One region of the Arthrobacter sp. TE12232 genome, then DNA from elsewhere that is predicted to be linked to it. Evidence: riboswitches for the same ligand, from Rfam matches in the RefSeq annotation. Region 1 holds a riboswitch; the other holds the start of a gene.
What was found. Region 1 has a riboswitch for thiamine pyrophosphate ahead of thiO (glycine oxidase ThiO). Riboswitches for the same ligand answer to the same signal wherever they lie in the genome.

Region 1 (7,185 bases):
CTTCGGCAGGCCGCCCGCCTTGATGAAGTCCACTCTTGTCGTACGCGGAGTTACGTTGCCCGGCATCGTACCGCCGTTGCCTGCCGGGGCGGCAGCCGGATGCGGCGCCACGTCGGTGCGGAACCGGTTCGGTCTTTTTTGTCGGACCCCTCTGGGATCGTTGAGACATGAAAGCCGTTGGAGCGTTCATCCCGGAGCTGGCCCCGTGGGCCGGCCCGGTCACGTCCTCGCGGCTTTCCCGCCCGGCCGGCGAGGCCGGGGCGCCTGAAGCATCACACATCGGTGGCGCAGACCATGCCGGGAACGGTACTTTGGGCCGCGCCGCGAACGCTGCCGTGTACGGCGCTGCAGGCCATGGTGCCGGCGGCGCGGTGGAATCGGCGCTGGCGTTGCTGCGATCCTTGGGCCCGCCCGCTGCCGAGGCGGCCCGGTTCTCCCTGGTCGAAGCCGCGGACTTCGCCGGCCGCGTGGAGGAACTCTCCCGGACGGTCGAATACTTCCAACTCATCGCCGCCGCCGCGGTGGACCGGACCCGCAAACAAACAGCCTGGACCCGGCCGGCGCCGGCGGGCCGGGCCGCCGAGACCGCGCCGGCGGGCTGGCTCACCGGCTGGACACAAAACACCCCCGCCGGAACCGTCACCGGATCTGACGGCGAATCCGGGGTTGGGAGAGACGACGGCGCCGGGGCCGGATCTGAGGTGGGGACGAACGGCTGGACGGCATTTGACCGTAGCGGCGGACCGGCCGGCGTGTGCGCCGCGGCCGACGACGGCTACAAGAGCACCACCGAGTTCCTGCGGGCACGGCTGCGGATCAGCGCCCCCGAAGCCCGGCGCCGGCTCACCCAGGCCGCGGACCTGCTGCCCCGCCAGGGACTCACCGGAGCACCGGTGCCGGCCGTGCACGAGGAACTCGGCGCCGCCGTCGCCGCCGGGCAGATCGCGTCCCGGACCGCGACCATCATCACCACCGCACTGGACCGGGTCCGGCACCTGTGCCCGCCCGGGACCGCCGCCGCGATGGAACACGCCCTGACCCTGACCGCGATCGAGAACGACCCCGATTTCCTGACCCGGATCGCCCGGCGCTGGACCGACGCCCTGGACCAGGACGGCGCCGAACCTACCGAGGAAGCCCTCCGCCGGCTCCAGGGCGCCTTCATCCGCAAACCCCGGCACGGCCTGCACCACCTGGAAATCTTCGCCACCACCGACCAGTTCGAACACCTCATCACCGCCATGAACACCGCCACCAACCCCCGCACCAGCGCAGCAGCCGATCCCGGCCCGGACCCAACAGCCGACCCCGGCACCGGCGACGGCGCGGCCACCGACGCGGCGACGGACGGCGCCGCCAGGGCCGGCCGGGAAACCAACGCCGCGGTCACTGACGTGGCCGCGGCCGGCGGGATCCGTGACGGTAGCGGACACGCCGTCGGAGCGGCCGCCCGGTCTGACGCGGCCGTAAGCACCACGGCCGGTGCGGCCGACGTCCTGGACCGCCGCTCGCGGCCGCAACGACTGCTCGACGGCCTGGTCGGCGCCTGCGACGCCGCCCTCGCCGCCGGGGCCCTGCCCGCCGCCGGCGGACTCCGGCCCCAGGTCATGGCCACCATCGACTACCGGGACCTCCTCGGCCGCCTCGACCGCACCGGCACCCCCAACGACCCCACCGCCACGCCCGGCCCGGGCACGGGAACGCTGATGTTCACCGGACCCGTCACCGCCTCCACCATCCGGAAGATCGCCTGCGACGCCGACATCATCCCCGTCCTGCTCGGCGGAGAAGGCCGGATCCTGGACATCGGACGCACCGCACGGATCTTCCCGCCCCACATCCGCAAAGCCCTCACCGCCCGGGACCAGGGCGCCGCCTTCCCGCAATGCACCATCCCCGCACCCTGGTGCGAAGCCCACCACATCACCTACTGGTCCCGCGGCGGGTCCACAAGCACGGACAACGGCACCCTCCTGTGCTCCCACCACCACCATCTGATCCACAAGGAACAATGGACCATCCAGATGCGCAGCGGCATCCCCTGGTTCATCCCGCCACCCCATGTCGACCCCCGCCAAAAACCCCGACGCAACAAATACTTCCGCCCCGACTAGTAGTCGTTCTCTCATAGGTCGGTGTTCGCTGTTTGTCCCTGCGCGTTCCTGGCAACGGGGGCAGTATCCCGGCAGTTCGACGCAGACTCATCGGAGTTCCTCGCGGACGCCGTAGGGGCTATGGCTTCCCTCGCCGGCCACGGGCCTGCAAGGCGCATATCGGCGATGACAGGCGCCGATGGGCGATGCAAGGCTCCGCCTGGTGATGAGGATCTGTGATGAAGCGGTCCTGCTGGCGGAACCAGGTCAGACCTGCCAGCCTCACCGGCCTTTCAGAGGAACGCAGACGTTACAGGAACTCGGCCCGGCCTTCCATCGCCGAGGACGCCAGCGCGTGTTCGCGCCGCGGGATCCTGCCGGCCGCTTTCGCCAGCCTGCCGGCGATGACGGCGTGTTTGAAGGCCTCCCCCATGAGCGCGGGATTCTGGGCACGGGTCACGGCCGTGGCCAGCAGCACGGCGTCGCAGCCAAGTTCCATCGCCAGGGCCGCGTCCGAGGCCGTGCCGATTCCGGCATCGAGCACCACGGGCACGGACGCCCGCGAGACGATCAGCTCGATGTTGTGCGGGTTCAGGATGCCCAGGCCGGTCCCGATCGGGGCACCCAGCGGCATCACCGCCGTCGCCCCGAGGTTTTCGAGCCGCAGGGCCAGCACGGGGTCATCGTTGGTGTACGCGAAGACCTTGAAGCCGCGGGCCACCAGCTGCTCAGTTGCGTCCACGAGCTCGACCGCGTCCGGCAGCAGGGTGTGCTCGTCGGCAATGACTTCGAGCTTGACCCAGTCCGTCTCCAGGGCCTCGCGGGCCAGTTCGGCGGTGAGTACGGCGTCCTTGGCGGTGAAGCAACCGGCTGTGTTCGGCAGCACTCGGATGTTGTGGTCCACGAGCAGCTGGAACAGCGATCCCGTTTCCGCCGGTGAATAGCGGCGCATCGCCACGGTGGTCAATTCCGTCCCGGAAGCCAAAAGCGCCGCGCCCAGCCCGTCCAGGCTCGGCGCACCGCCGGTGCCCATGATAAGCCGGGATCCGAGCGTCACGCCGTCCACCACGAACGGATCGGCGAGGGCCCCGGCAGCCGGCCGGGCCGGCGATCCTGCAAGAGTCGTTTCGTTCATGCTGGTCATCCTCCCTGGACTGCCGTAACAAGTTCGACGTCGTCGCCGTCGGCGAGCGCGGTGGCGTGCCACTGGCTGCGGGGCACCACTTCAGCGTTGCGGGCCACCGCGACACCGAGCTTCTGCCCGTCGGCAGCCCGGCCGTCGGGGCCGATGCTCCGGCCCGTGAGCTGGCTGACGAGTGTGCTGACGGAGGCGCCGTCGGCGACGCTCTGCTCCGTTCCGTTCAGTCTGATGTTCATGCTGCTTCCTTGTTGGGGCTGTCCCCGGACGCATCCGGGGTGCGGGAGAAACGGTCGGGGCGGAACCCGGCCCAGCGCGGGTCCGGCATACCGTCCATGAGCTGACGACAGACGACGGCGGCTGCCGGGGTCAGCAGGACGCCGTGCCGGAAGAATCCCGTGGCGATGATGAGGCCCGGGACGTCCCCGCCTTCCGGGCGCGAGACGCGCCCCAGCATCGGGGCGTTGTCCGGTGTGCCGGGGCGGGCGCGCGCCGTGGCTTCGAGTAGTTCCAGCTCGGCTACAGCGGGCACCAGCTGCTGAGCGTCTCGGAGCAGCTGGTAGACGCCGCCGGCGGAAACAGCGTGCGGATCCGACGGGCCGTCTTCGCGTTGGGTGGCGCCGATCACCACAGTGCCGTCCTGCCGCGGGACGATATACACCGGCACCCCGCGCACCATGCCACGCACGGTGGCCGTAAGCAGTGGTTGCAGGTGCGCGGGCACGCGGAGCCGAAGGATGTCGCCGTAGACCGGCCGCAGCGGGAGTTTCAGTCCAGCGGGCAGCCCGTCAAGGTCGGGGGCGCCGAGCCCGTTGGCGACCACGGTTTCCGCGGCCCGCACGGAACCGCCGCCCGCGAGCCGGACACCGGCGACGCGTCCGTCCTCCCACAGCAGCCCCGCCGCGCGCCGACGGACGAATCTGCAGCGGCCCTCCGCGTCGAGCAGCCTGGTGAGCCGGGCAATCAGCATGCGGGGGTCCACCTGGTGGTCGGCCGGGATATCGAATGCGCACGAGATACCGGGGCTGAGCAAAGGTTCCCGGCTGCGTGCCTCGCGCACGGTCAGGGGCTCCACGGTGAGGCCGGAGTCCTGCTGGACTTCCCTCAGGTCCGCGAGCGCGCGCCGGTCCGCCGCATCGGCACCGACGGCGAGGGTCGGCGTCGTCAGGTAGCCGGTACTGGACCCTGCCCGGGATCCCGGGCCGCTGGCGGCACTGGCATCGGCGTCGATCCCGGCACCGGCATCGATCCCGGCCACGAAGTCGGGCCACAGCCGGGAGGACTCGAGCATCAGTTCCAGGAGCTGTTCTTCCTGATAGTGCAGTTCGCTGACGGGGGCCAGCATTCCGGCGGCGGCCCAGCTGGCCCCGCTGCCGGGCGCGTCATCGATCAACACCACGGACCGGCCCGCACGGCTGGCCTCGAACGCGATGCCGTGGCCGATCACCCCGCCGCCGATCACCGCAACGTCAACAGCGACGTCCTGTGCGGATGTGTCCTGTGCGGTGAGGTCCTCTGCGGAACCCGGGCCCGTGTCACAAACCCGGTAGGCGGCGTCATCTGCGGCTTCGGCTTCACGGCTGGTTCTTGTGCCCATAAAAAATTCCTTCCCTACGCCGGTACTAGCCGGATCAGGTCAAGCGGTCGGCTCTGACGCCCTCTCAGCCGTGCAGCGATGACGTGGCCGCTGCGGGCTCCCGCGGTATGCGCCCAGTTTAGAGGAACTAGGCTGGTGTCATGAGCCAGGACTCCCTCCACACCACCGCCCGCCTCTACTTGTGCACCGACGCCCGGCAGGACCGCGGCGACTTCGAGGACTTTGTGGACGCCGCATTCGCCGGCGGGGTGGACATCATCCAGCTGCGCGACAAGTCGCTTGAGGCGGCCGAGGAACTGGAGCTCCTGGAGGTCCTGCACGCCGCAGCGCAGCGGCACGGACGGCTCTGGGCCGTCAATGACCGGGCGGACATCGCCTCTTTGTCCGGGGCTCCGGTGTTCCATATCGGGCAGAAGGATATTTCGCTCGACGCCGCCCGCGGCCTCCTCGGCAAGAAAACCATAGTCGGATTGTCCACCCACAGCCCGGAGCAGGTGGACGCCGCCATTGCGTCCTCCCCCGGCCGCAAGGGACTCGACTACTTCTGCGTGGGACCCGTGTGGGCCACTCCCACCAAGCCTGGACGCGCCGCCGTCGGCCTCGACCTGGTGCGTTACGCCGCCGAGGCGACCGGCCGGGCGGATGGGGAGGGAGCCGGCACGGTCGACGGCCGGGTCGAAAGCTTGTTGCCGTGGTTTGCGATCGGCGGCATCGACCTCGGCAATGTTGAGCAGGTAGTCGACGCCGGTGCCCGCCGGATCGTCGTGGTCCGGGCAATCACCGACGCCGATGATCCGGCCCACGCAGCCGGCGCACTGCTGGCGGCGCTGGATGCCGCCGATTCCTGAACAGGTTCCGTTCGGGTTTCCGCCCCGGCGGCGGAGCTACCCCGCCAGTCCCAGCGCGGCCATCCGGCGCGAGTGGTTTGTGGCGAGTTCGGCCGTCAGAGCCCTGACCAGTTCCCTGGCGCCGGCGTCGTCCAGGCCTGAGAGCCCGCCGAGGAAGGCGTGTTCGAGACTGACCCGCTGGGCTTGGGTCAGTGCCTCGCCCAGCAGGCGCCTGGCCCACAGCGCCAGGCGCGACGCCAGCCGGGGGTCATCGGCCAGGGCCGCCTTGAGCCGCTCCTGCAGCACGGCCGTGGCCTCCTCGGCGGACTGGATCTGCTCGATCAGTTCCCGGGTCGCGGTGTCGACGTGCCTGGCGACGGCACGGTAGAAGTCCGCGGAGACGGTGTCGATCACGTAGGCCTTCATGAGGGATTCGTACCAGTCCGCCGGGCGTGTGCGCTCATGGAAGTGGTCCACGGACGGCTGGAACGGCAGCATGGCGGCCTCCGTGTCCAGGCCCATGGCCTCGAGCCGGGCCCGGACGAGTTCGTAGTGCTGGAACTCGACTACCGCGATCCTGCCCAGCACCGCACGGTCATGCAGCGTGGGTGAATAGCGGGCGTCCGAGGACAGCCGTTCGAAGGCCGAAAGCTCCCCGTACGCCATGACTCCCAGCAGATCCGTGAGGAAGCTGTTGTAGCGGGCAGGATCGTCCGGGATTGGGCTCATAATCCAAGACTAATAGCGGAAATCGGGCTAACCTGATTTTCGTGTCCCATCATCGCCTGACCCCGAGTATCCACGAGCAGCAGAACCAGCTTGCCGGGGCTCTCAAGGCGTTGCGCACCACGCTGGAACTGCCCGGTCCGTTCCCCGAGGACGTGCTGCGCGACGCGCAGGCGGCGGTGGCCGAGCACAAGCTGCCGGACCTGGACTTCACCCATGTCGAGTTCGTGACGATCGATCCGGCGTCCTCCACCGACCTCGACCAGGCGCTGTATATCGAGCGCAACGGCGAGGGCTACAACGTGCTTTACGCCATCGCCGATGTCCCGTCCTTCGTCGCGCCGGGCGGGGCGCTCGACGCCGAGACCCGCCGCCGCGGCCAGACCTTCTACACCCCGGACGGGCGGATCCCGCTGCATCCGGAGGTCATCAGCGAGGCTGCCGGTAGCCTGCTCGCCGGGCAGCTGTGCGCGGCATTCGTCTGGGAGTTCGAACTCGACGCCGCGGCGGAGGTGACCTCGGTGCTGGTGCGCCGGGCCCAGGTCCGCAGCCGCGCGAAGCTCAGCTACAAGGGTGTCCAGGCCGAGCTCGACGCCGGCACCGCAACGCCCCTGCTGCAGCTGCTGAAGGAGGTGGGCACCAAGCGCGTGGAGCTGGAACGCCTCCGCGGCGGCGCGAGCCTGAACATGCCGGAACAGGAGATCCAACAACTGCCCGACGGCGGCTACCGGATCGTGGCGGCCCCGCCGCTTCCGGTGGAGGACTGGAACGCCCAGATTTCCCTCATGACCGGGATGGCGGCGG
Region 2 (7,185 bases), 500 kb from region 1:
TCGGCCACAAGGGTGCCCGGCTCACCAGCCAGATCTCGCTGCCCGGCCGCTACCTCGTGTACGTGCCCGGCGGTTCCATGACCGGCATCTCCCGCAAGCTGCCCGACGTCGAACGCAACCGCCTCAAGCGGATCCTCAAGGACCGCCTGCCCGAGGACGCGGGCGTCATTGTCCGCACCGCGGCCGAAGGGGCGTCGGAGGAAGAGCTGACGCACGACATCAACCGGCTCCGCGCGCAGTGGGAAGGCATCGAGAGCCAGTCGACCTCCACGAAGATCCTCGCCCCCGAGCTGCTCTACGGCGAACCCGACCTCACCATCAAGGTGGTCCGCGACGTCTTCAACGAGGACTTCTCCAAGCTGATCGTCTCCGGCGAGGAAGCCTGGGACACCATCGAGGCCTACGTGACCTACGTGGCGCCTGACCTCGTGGGCCGGCTCGAGAAGTGGACCAAGGACACGGACATCTTCGCGGCCTGGCGCATCGACGAGCAGATCCACAAGGCCCTGGACCGGAAGGTCTTCCTGCCCTCCGGCGGGTCCCTCGTGATCGACCGCACCGAGGCCATGACCGTGGTGGACGTCAACACCGGCAAGTTCACCGGCTCCGGCGGCAACCTCGAAGAAACCGTCACCAAGAACAACCTGGAAGCGGCCGAGGAAGTCGTCCGGCAGCTGCGGCTGCGCGACATCGGCGGCATCATCGTGATCGACTTCATCGACATGGTGCTCGAATCCAACCGCGACCTTGTGCTGCGCCGCATGGTGGAGTGCCTGGGCCGGGACCGCACCAAACACCAGGTGGCGGAGGTGACCTCGCTGGGCCTCGTGCAGATGACCCGCAAGCGGATGGGCACCGGGCTGCTGGAAGTCTTCGGCGAACAGTGTGAAGCCTGCGCGGGCCGCGGCATCGTCACCCACGACGAACCCGTCGAGCACCGCAGGGCCAACACGGTCGCTGCCGAGCACTACGTCCCGCGCGCCGAGGCCCAGCCTGCCGCCCGCACCGAACGCAAGAGCCGTCGCCGCGGCCGGGGCCAGGGCCCGGAGTCCGCACCGTCCGCACCGGCCGCCGTCCACGCCGAGCCCACCGAGGCCGAAAGCCACGCCAAGGCTGAAGCCACCCGTGCCGCGCTGGCAAAGGTCGCCGCCGCGGCCCACGCCGCGCACCTGCACGACGGTGAAGCGGCCGCTGCCAGCGACGCCGGGGCCCGCCAGGCCGCCGTCGACGCCGTCACGAAGCTTGCCGCCACGGAAGAGGCAGCAGGCCGTCCGGCGGCTGTGCTGACGTTCGGCGGTGAGCAGGTGGCCCTGCCGTTCGTCGAGCACGCCGAGGGCACGCCGGAGCCGTCCCTGACCCTGGACCTGCTGACCGAGGCCTTCGCCAACCTGGGCGAGGCTGAGGCGCAGGCCAACAGGCAGGCGGCCACCCAGGCCCAGCACGAGACTCAAGCCACGGCACCCGAGCCTGCGCGCGTCGAGGCACCGGCTGCACGGACAGCGGAGACCACGACGACGCGTGGCCGCCGCGGCCGCCGCAACCGGAGCGCCAGCCGCGCCCAGGGTGCAGCCAACGAGACCTCCGTGGAGCACCGCGAGGCAACACGGCCAGCCGCCGCCGGCTCGGTTCACGAGGCCAAGGCACCCGCGGCGGCAAGGCCGGCCATCCCGGCCGGCAACGAGCCGATCATCCTCGGAGTCGGCGTGCCGGCATCGGAGCTGTAGTCCTTTACGGCTGACCCCTTCCGCCACTGATCCGGCTGAAGTGTAAATTGCGGGTTCGGGCCGGAGCGGGCGTAACAATACGTCCGCTCCGGCCCGGGCCCGCTTCGCCGTTAACAGGGCAGCGCCGGGACAGCGGCTAGGCTTGACCACTGACACGGGGTGCCGCGCATCGGGCCGGCTGAGATCCAGACCCGTTGAACCTGTCCGGTTAGCACCGGCGAAGGGATGTCTGACTTGTCCGCAACAGTGAATCCGTCTGAATTTCTGCCCGACGCTTTTCTACCTCCCAATTTTCTGCCCTCCGCGCCGTCTGCGCCGCTGCGCATTCCCCGGGTGCTGGCCATCGCCGGCTCGGACCCATCCGGCGGCGCAGGAATCCAAGCGGACTTGAAGAGCATCGCTGCGAACGGCGGCTACGGCATGGCCGCCATCACGGCCCTGACGGCGCAAAACACCCGGGGCGTGCGCGCCGTCCACGTTCCTCCGGCAGAGTTCCTCACGGCGCAGCTGGACGCCATCAGCGACGACATCGGCATCGACGCCTTGAAAATCGGCATGCTGGGTGACGCCGCGGTAATCGACGCCGTCCGCACCTGGCTGGAAAAGGTGCGACCCGCCGTCGTGGTCCTGGACCCGGTAATGGTGGCCACCAGCGGCGACCGGCTCCTGAAGGAATCCGCCGAGGCCGCACTGCAAGCCCTCCTGCCGCTGGCGGACCTCATCACGCCGAATCTTGCCGAGCTGGCCATCCTGCTTAAGGAACCCGTCGCGGCAGACTGGGCGGAAGCCCTGGAGCAGGGCAAGCGCCTGGCCGCCCTGAGCGGCACCACCGTCCTGGTCAAGGGCGGACACCTCCCCGGCGGGGATGGTGCCGGGGATATTGCCGGGGACGGCTGCCCGGATGCGCTGGTCAACACCGTAGGGCTGCTGGGGCAGGAGACCGTGGTGGTGCCGGGGGAGCGGATCGCCACCCGCAACAGCCACGGCACCGGCTGCTCCCTGTCCTCGGCCATGGCCACGGTGCAGGCGCGGGTGGGGAACTGGGAAGCCGCACTGCGGGAGGTCAAGCCGTGGCTGCTGGGTGCGCTCCGCGAAGCCTCGGCCCTGGACGTCGGCACCGGCAACGGCCCGGTCCATCACTTCCATCACGTGCAGGACCGCACGAGCTCTCAGCACAGCCAGCACAGCCAGGGGCCGGCGGAGACCCCCGCGGAGGGCGAGTTCGCCGCGGCCCTGCGCGATGGCGCCGCGGCCGATCTCGACGCCATCTATGCCCTGGACTTCATCCGCGGACTCGCCGACGGCACCCTGCCCGAGCACGAGTTCGCCTACTACCTGGCCCAGGACGCCATTTACCTCAACGGCTACTCCCGGGTCCTGGCCCGCGCCGCCGCCGTCGCCCCCACCGAGGCCGAACAACTGTTCTGGGCCCGCTCGGCGCAGACCTGCCTTGAGGTCGAGTCCGAGCTCCACCGCTCCTGGCTCAGCACCCGCCCCGCGGCGGCCGGCCTGGGCCCGGTCACGAAGTCCTACGTGGACCACCTGCTGGCCGCCTCCGTCTCGGGCAGCTACGGCGTGCTCGTGGCGGCAGCCCTGCCGTGCTTCTGGCTCTACGCCGAAGTCGGGGCCACCCTGCACCGGGAATTCCTGGCCGGCGGCGCCCCCGCGGCGCACCCTTACGCCGACTGGCTGCGGACGTACGCCGATGAGGACTTTGCCGCCGCGACCCGGCAGGCGATTGCGTACACCGACGCGGCGGCCCGGCAGGCCTCCGCCGGCGAGCGGGAGGCCATGGCCTTGGCCTTCCGGCAGTCCTCACGCTACGAAGTGCACTTCTTCGACGCGCCGAGACTGCACGCCTGACCCAACCCGCCCCGCACACCCGCTAGGATGGTGGGGCACGGTTCCGGAAGTCGTTGCGGCAACACTGCGTAAAAACGTAGTGGCGCCTATCACGGACTACCCGCCGGAACCAGCCTCATTTGCGGCCGAAGGCAAAATTAGCGTATTCTAGATCTTCGGTGCTTACGCCAACACTTGGGTTATGACCCTGAGAACTATCCACATGGAATTCCTCGTGGATTTGTTCCGGGGGTAGCTCATGGGTTCCCCCGGGGAATCCACCGGCGTTGAGGCACAGCGTGAGCCGGTCCAAACAATTTGGCCCCAGGTTCCGCACGCAAATCTAGTAATAAACGTCGAGAGAAGTGAGTTCCCCAGTGGTGTACGCGATTGTCCGCGCAGGCGGCCGCCAAGAGAAGGTTTCCGTTGGAGACTTCGTTACCCTGAACCGCGTCCCCGGTGGAGCCGGCAGCACCTTTGAGTTGCCCGCACTGCTCCTGGTGGACGGTGACAAGGTCACGTCTGCTGCTGCGGACCTGGCCAAGGTAACGGTTACGGCTGAGATCCTCGAAGACCTTCGTGGTCCGAAGATCGTCATCCAGAAGTTCAAGAACAAGACCGGTTACAAGAAGCGCCAGGGCCACCGTCAGGAATTGACCAAGGTCAAGATCACCGGTATCAAGTAACTCTTCGTTACTGTTCAGGTTCCAGCAGATTCCCCAGAATTTTTGAAGGCAGGCATTTCAAATGGCACATAAAAAAGGCGCGAGTTCCACTCGCAACGGTCGTGACTCCAACGCCCAGTACCTCGGCGTGAAGCGCTTCGGTGGCCAGGTAGTTTCCGCAGGCGAAATCATCGTCCGCCAGCGTGGAACCCACTTCCACCCGGGCGCCGGCGTCGGCCGCGGCGGGGACGACACCCTGTTCGCCCTGACCCCCGGTGCTGTCGAGTTCGGCACCCGCCGTGGTCGTCGCGTTGTGAACATCGTGGCTGCTGCAGCTGCAGAGTAACAACAAGTTCTAAATCGGTGGGGCGGGCCATTAGGTCCGCTCCACCGGTGTTTTAACCGCATTACAATCAACTTGGGCCTTTTTGAGGTCCGGGGAACAGCACTGAGGAGATCCACGTGGCTAGCTTTGTAGACCGGGTAGTACTGCACGTATCCGGCGGTACCGGCGGCCACGGCTGTGTCTCCGTTCACCGTGAGAAGTTCAAGCCCCTCGGCGGTCCCGACGGCGGCAACGGCGGCAATGGCGGCGACGTCATCCTGCGCGTCGACCCGCAGACCACCACGCTCCTGGACTACCACCACGCCCCCCACCGGCACGCCACCAACGGCGGTCCCGGCATGGGCGACTGGCGCGGCGGCAAGAACGGCGAGACCCTCATTCTTCCGGTTCCCGAGGGAACCGTCGTGAAATCCAAGACCGGCGAAGTCCTCGCCGACCTCGTGGGCGAAGGCGCCGAATACATCGCAGCGGCCGGCGGCATCGGAGGACTCGGCAACGCTGCGCTGTCCTCGCAGAAGCGCCGAGCCCCGGGCTTTGCGCTGCTCGGCATCGAAGGCGAATCCAGCGACATCGTCCTGGAACTGAAGTCCATCGCCGACATCGCCCTGGTCGGTTTCCCGTCCGCCGGCAAGTCCAGCCTCATCGCCGCGATGTCCGCCGCGCGACCCAAGATCGCCGACTACCCCTTCACCACCCTGATCCCCAACCTGGGCGTCGTCCAGGCCGGCGAGGTGCGCTTCACGATCGCCGACGTCCCCGGCCTGATCGAGGGCGCCAGCGAAGGCAAGGGCCTGGGCCACAACTTCCTGCGCCACGTGGAGCGCTGCGCCGCCCTGGTGCACGTGCTGGACTGCGGAACCCTCGAAGCCGACCGCGACCCGCTCTCCGACCTCGCCATCATCGAAGCCGAGCTCGAGAAGTACGCCGTGGACATGAGCTACGCCGGCACCGACGGCGCAGTGGTCCCGCTGAACCACCGCCCCCGCCTCGTGGCGCTGAACAAGGTCGACCTGCCTGACGGCAAGGACATGGCCGAGTTCGTCCGCCCGGAACTGGAATCCCGCGGTTACAAGGTCTTCGAGATCTCCGCAACAAGCCACGAGGGCCTCCGCCAGCTGGGCTTCGCCATGGCCGAAATCGTCAAGGCCGCCCGCGACGCCGTCGCGGCGACCCCGCCGAAGGTGCAGGCCCCCGTGCTGCGCCCCCGCGCCGTCAACGAATCCGGGTTCACGATCCGCCGCGAAGAAAAGAACCTTGAGCCGCTCTTCCGCGTCCTCGGCGACAAGCCCGTGCGCTGGGTCAAGCAGACCGACTTCACGAACGAGGAAGCGATCGGCTACCTCGCCGACCGCCTCGCCAAGCTCGGCGTCGAAAACGAACTCTTCAAGCAGGGCGCCACGCCTGGGGACACCGTGGTGATCGGCGAGGACGACGGCGTCGTCTTCGACTGGGAGCCGACCATGATGGCCGGCGCCGAACTGCTCGCCTCGCCGCGCGGCACCGACGTGCGCTTCGCAGACATCGGCGACCGCCCGACGCGCGGCCAGAAGCGCGACGAGCAGCAGGAGCGCCGCGACGCCAAGGCTGCCGCCCGCGCCGAGCTCGAAGCCGAGCGTAAGGCCGGTATCTGGACCGAATCCGTCAGCGGCCGCCGGGCGCGGCCGCTCAAGGAGAGTGGGCTGGGCGAAGCCGATGACGAGTAAGACCGTCGTCGGGCACCTCACGCCTCACAACCTCAAAGCTCAGACCCTCAAGGCCCCCGACCGTACCGCGCTGTCCGGGGCCCGCCGGATCGTCGTCAAAGTGGGCTCGTCCTCGCTGACGTCCATCAAGGGCGGGATCTCGGAAGAGGCCCTGACCGGCCTCGCCGACGCCCTGGCGCACAAGCGCAATGCGGGCGCGGAGATCATCCTGGTCTCCTCCGGTGCGATCGCGGCCGGGCTCGCGCCGCTGGGACTTGAGAAGCGCCCGCGCGACCTCGCCACCCAGCAGGCCGCCGCCAGCGTGGGCCAGGGCCTGCTGATGGCCCGCTACACGCACGCGTTCGGGGCGCACGGGGTCACCGTCAGCCAGGTGCTTCTGACCGCTGATGACTTCATGCGGCGCAGCCAGCACACCAACGCGTTCCGCGCGCTGGACCGGCTGCTGAACCTTGGCGTCGTCCCGGTGGTCAACGAAAACGACACCGTGGCCACCCATGAGATCCGCTTCGGCGACAACGACCGCCTCGCCGCCCTGGTGGCGCACCTGGTCCGCGCCGACGCGCTGGTGCTGCTCTCCGACGTCGACTCCCTCTACGACGGCCCGCCGTCGCACGGCGCCAAGCGGATTCCGCACGTTTCCGGCCCGCACGACCTCGACGGCATCTCGATCGGCAGCACCGGCAAAGCCGGCGTGGGCACGGGGGGCATGGTCACCAAGGTCGAGGCCGCCAGCATCGCCGCAGGTTCGGGCATCCACGCCCTCGTCACCTCCACACGGAATGCGGCCGCCGCGCTGGCAGGGGAGGACGTGGGAACATGGTTCTCCGTCAACGGCTCCCGCAAACCCATCCGGCTCCTGTGGCTGGCCCACCTGGCGTCCGTGCAGGGCACGCTGGTGCTCGACG

Region 2: another riboswitch for thiamine pyrophosphate. It lies ahead of ACVWZ7_RS19265 (bifunctional hydroxymethylpyrimidine kinase/phosphomethylpyrimidine kinase); the one in region 1 lies ahead of thiO (glycine oxidase ThiO).

What each region holds. Positions count from the first base shown of each region.
Region 1 is NZ_JBSSFK010000001.1:3,797,351-3,804,535, reverse strand. It holds gene ACVWZ7_RS17050 (DUF222 domain-containing protein) at 168-2,114, shown strand; gene ACVWZ7_RS17045 (thiazole synthase) at 2,404-3,228, opposite strand; gene thiS (sulfur carrier protein ThiS) at 3,234-3,470, opposite strand; gene thiO (glycine oxidase ThiO) at 3,467-4,828, opposite strand; TPP riboswitch at 4,822-4,942, opposite strand; gene thiE (thiamine phosphate synthase) at 4,969-5,676, shown strand; gene ACVWZ7_RS17025 (ferritin-like fold-containing protein) at 5,713-6,384, opposite strand; gene ACVWZ7_RS17020 (RNB domain-containing ribonuclease) at 6,426-7,185, shown strand, end outside.
Region 2 is NZ_JBSSFK010000001.1:4,298,206-4,305,390, forward strand. It holds gene ACVWZ7_RS19260 (Rne/Rng family ribonuclease) at 1-1,724, shown strand, start outside; TPP riboswitch at 1,870-1,967, shown strand; gene ACVWZ7_RS19265 (bifunctional hydroxymethylpyrimidine kinase/phosphomethylpyrimidine kinase) at 1,950-3,587, shown strand; gene rplU (50S ribosomal protein L21) at 3,944-4,252, shown strand; gene rpmA (50S ribosomal protein L27) at 4,314-4,577, shown strand; gene obgE (GTPase ObgE) at 4,694-6,280, shown strand; gene proB (glutamate 5-kinase) at 6,270-7,185, shown strand, end outside.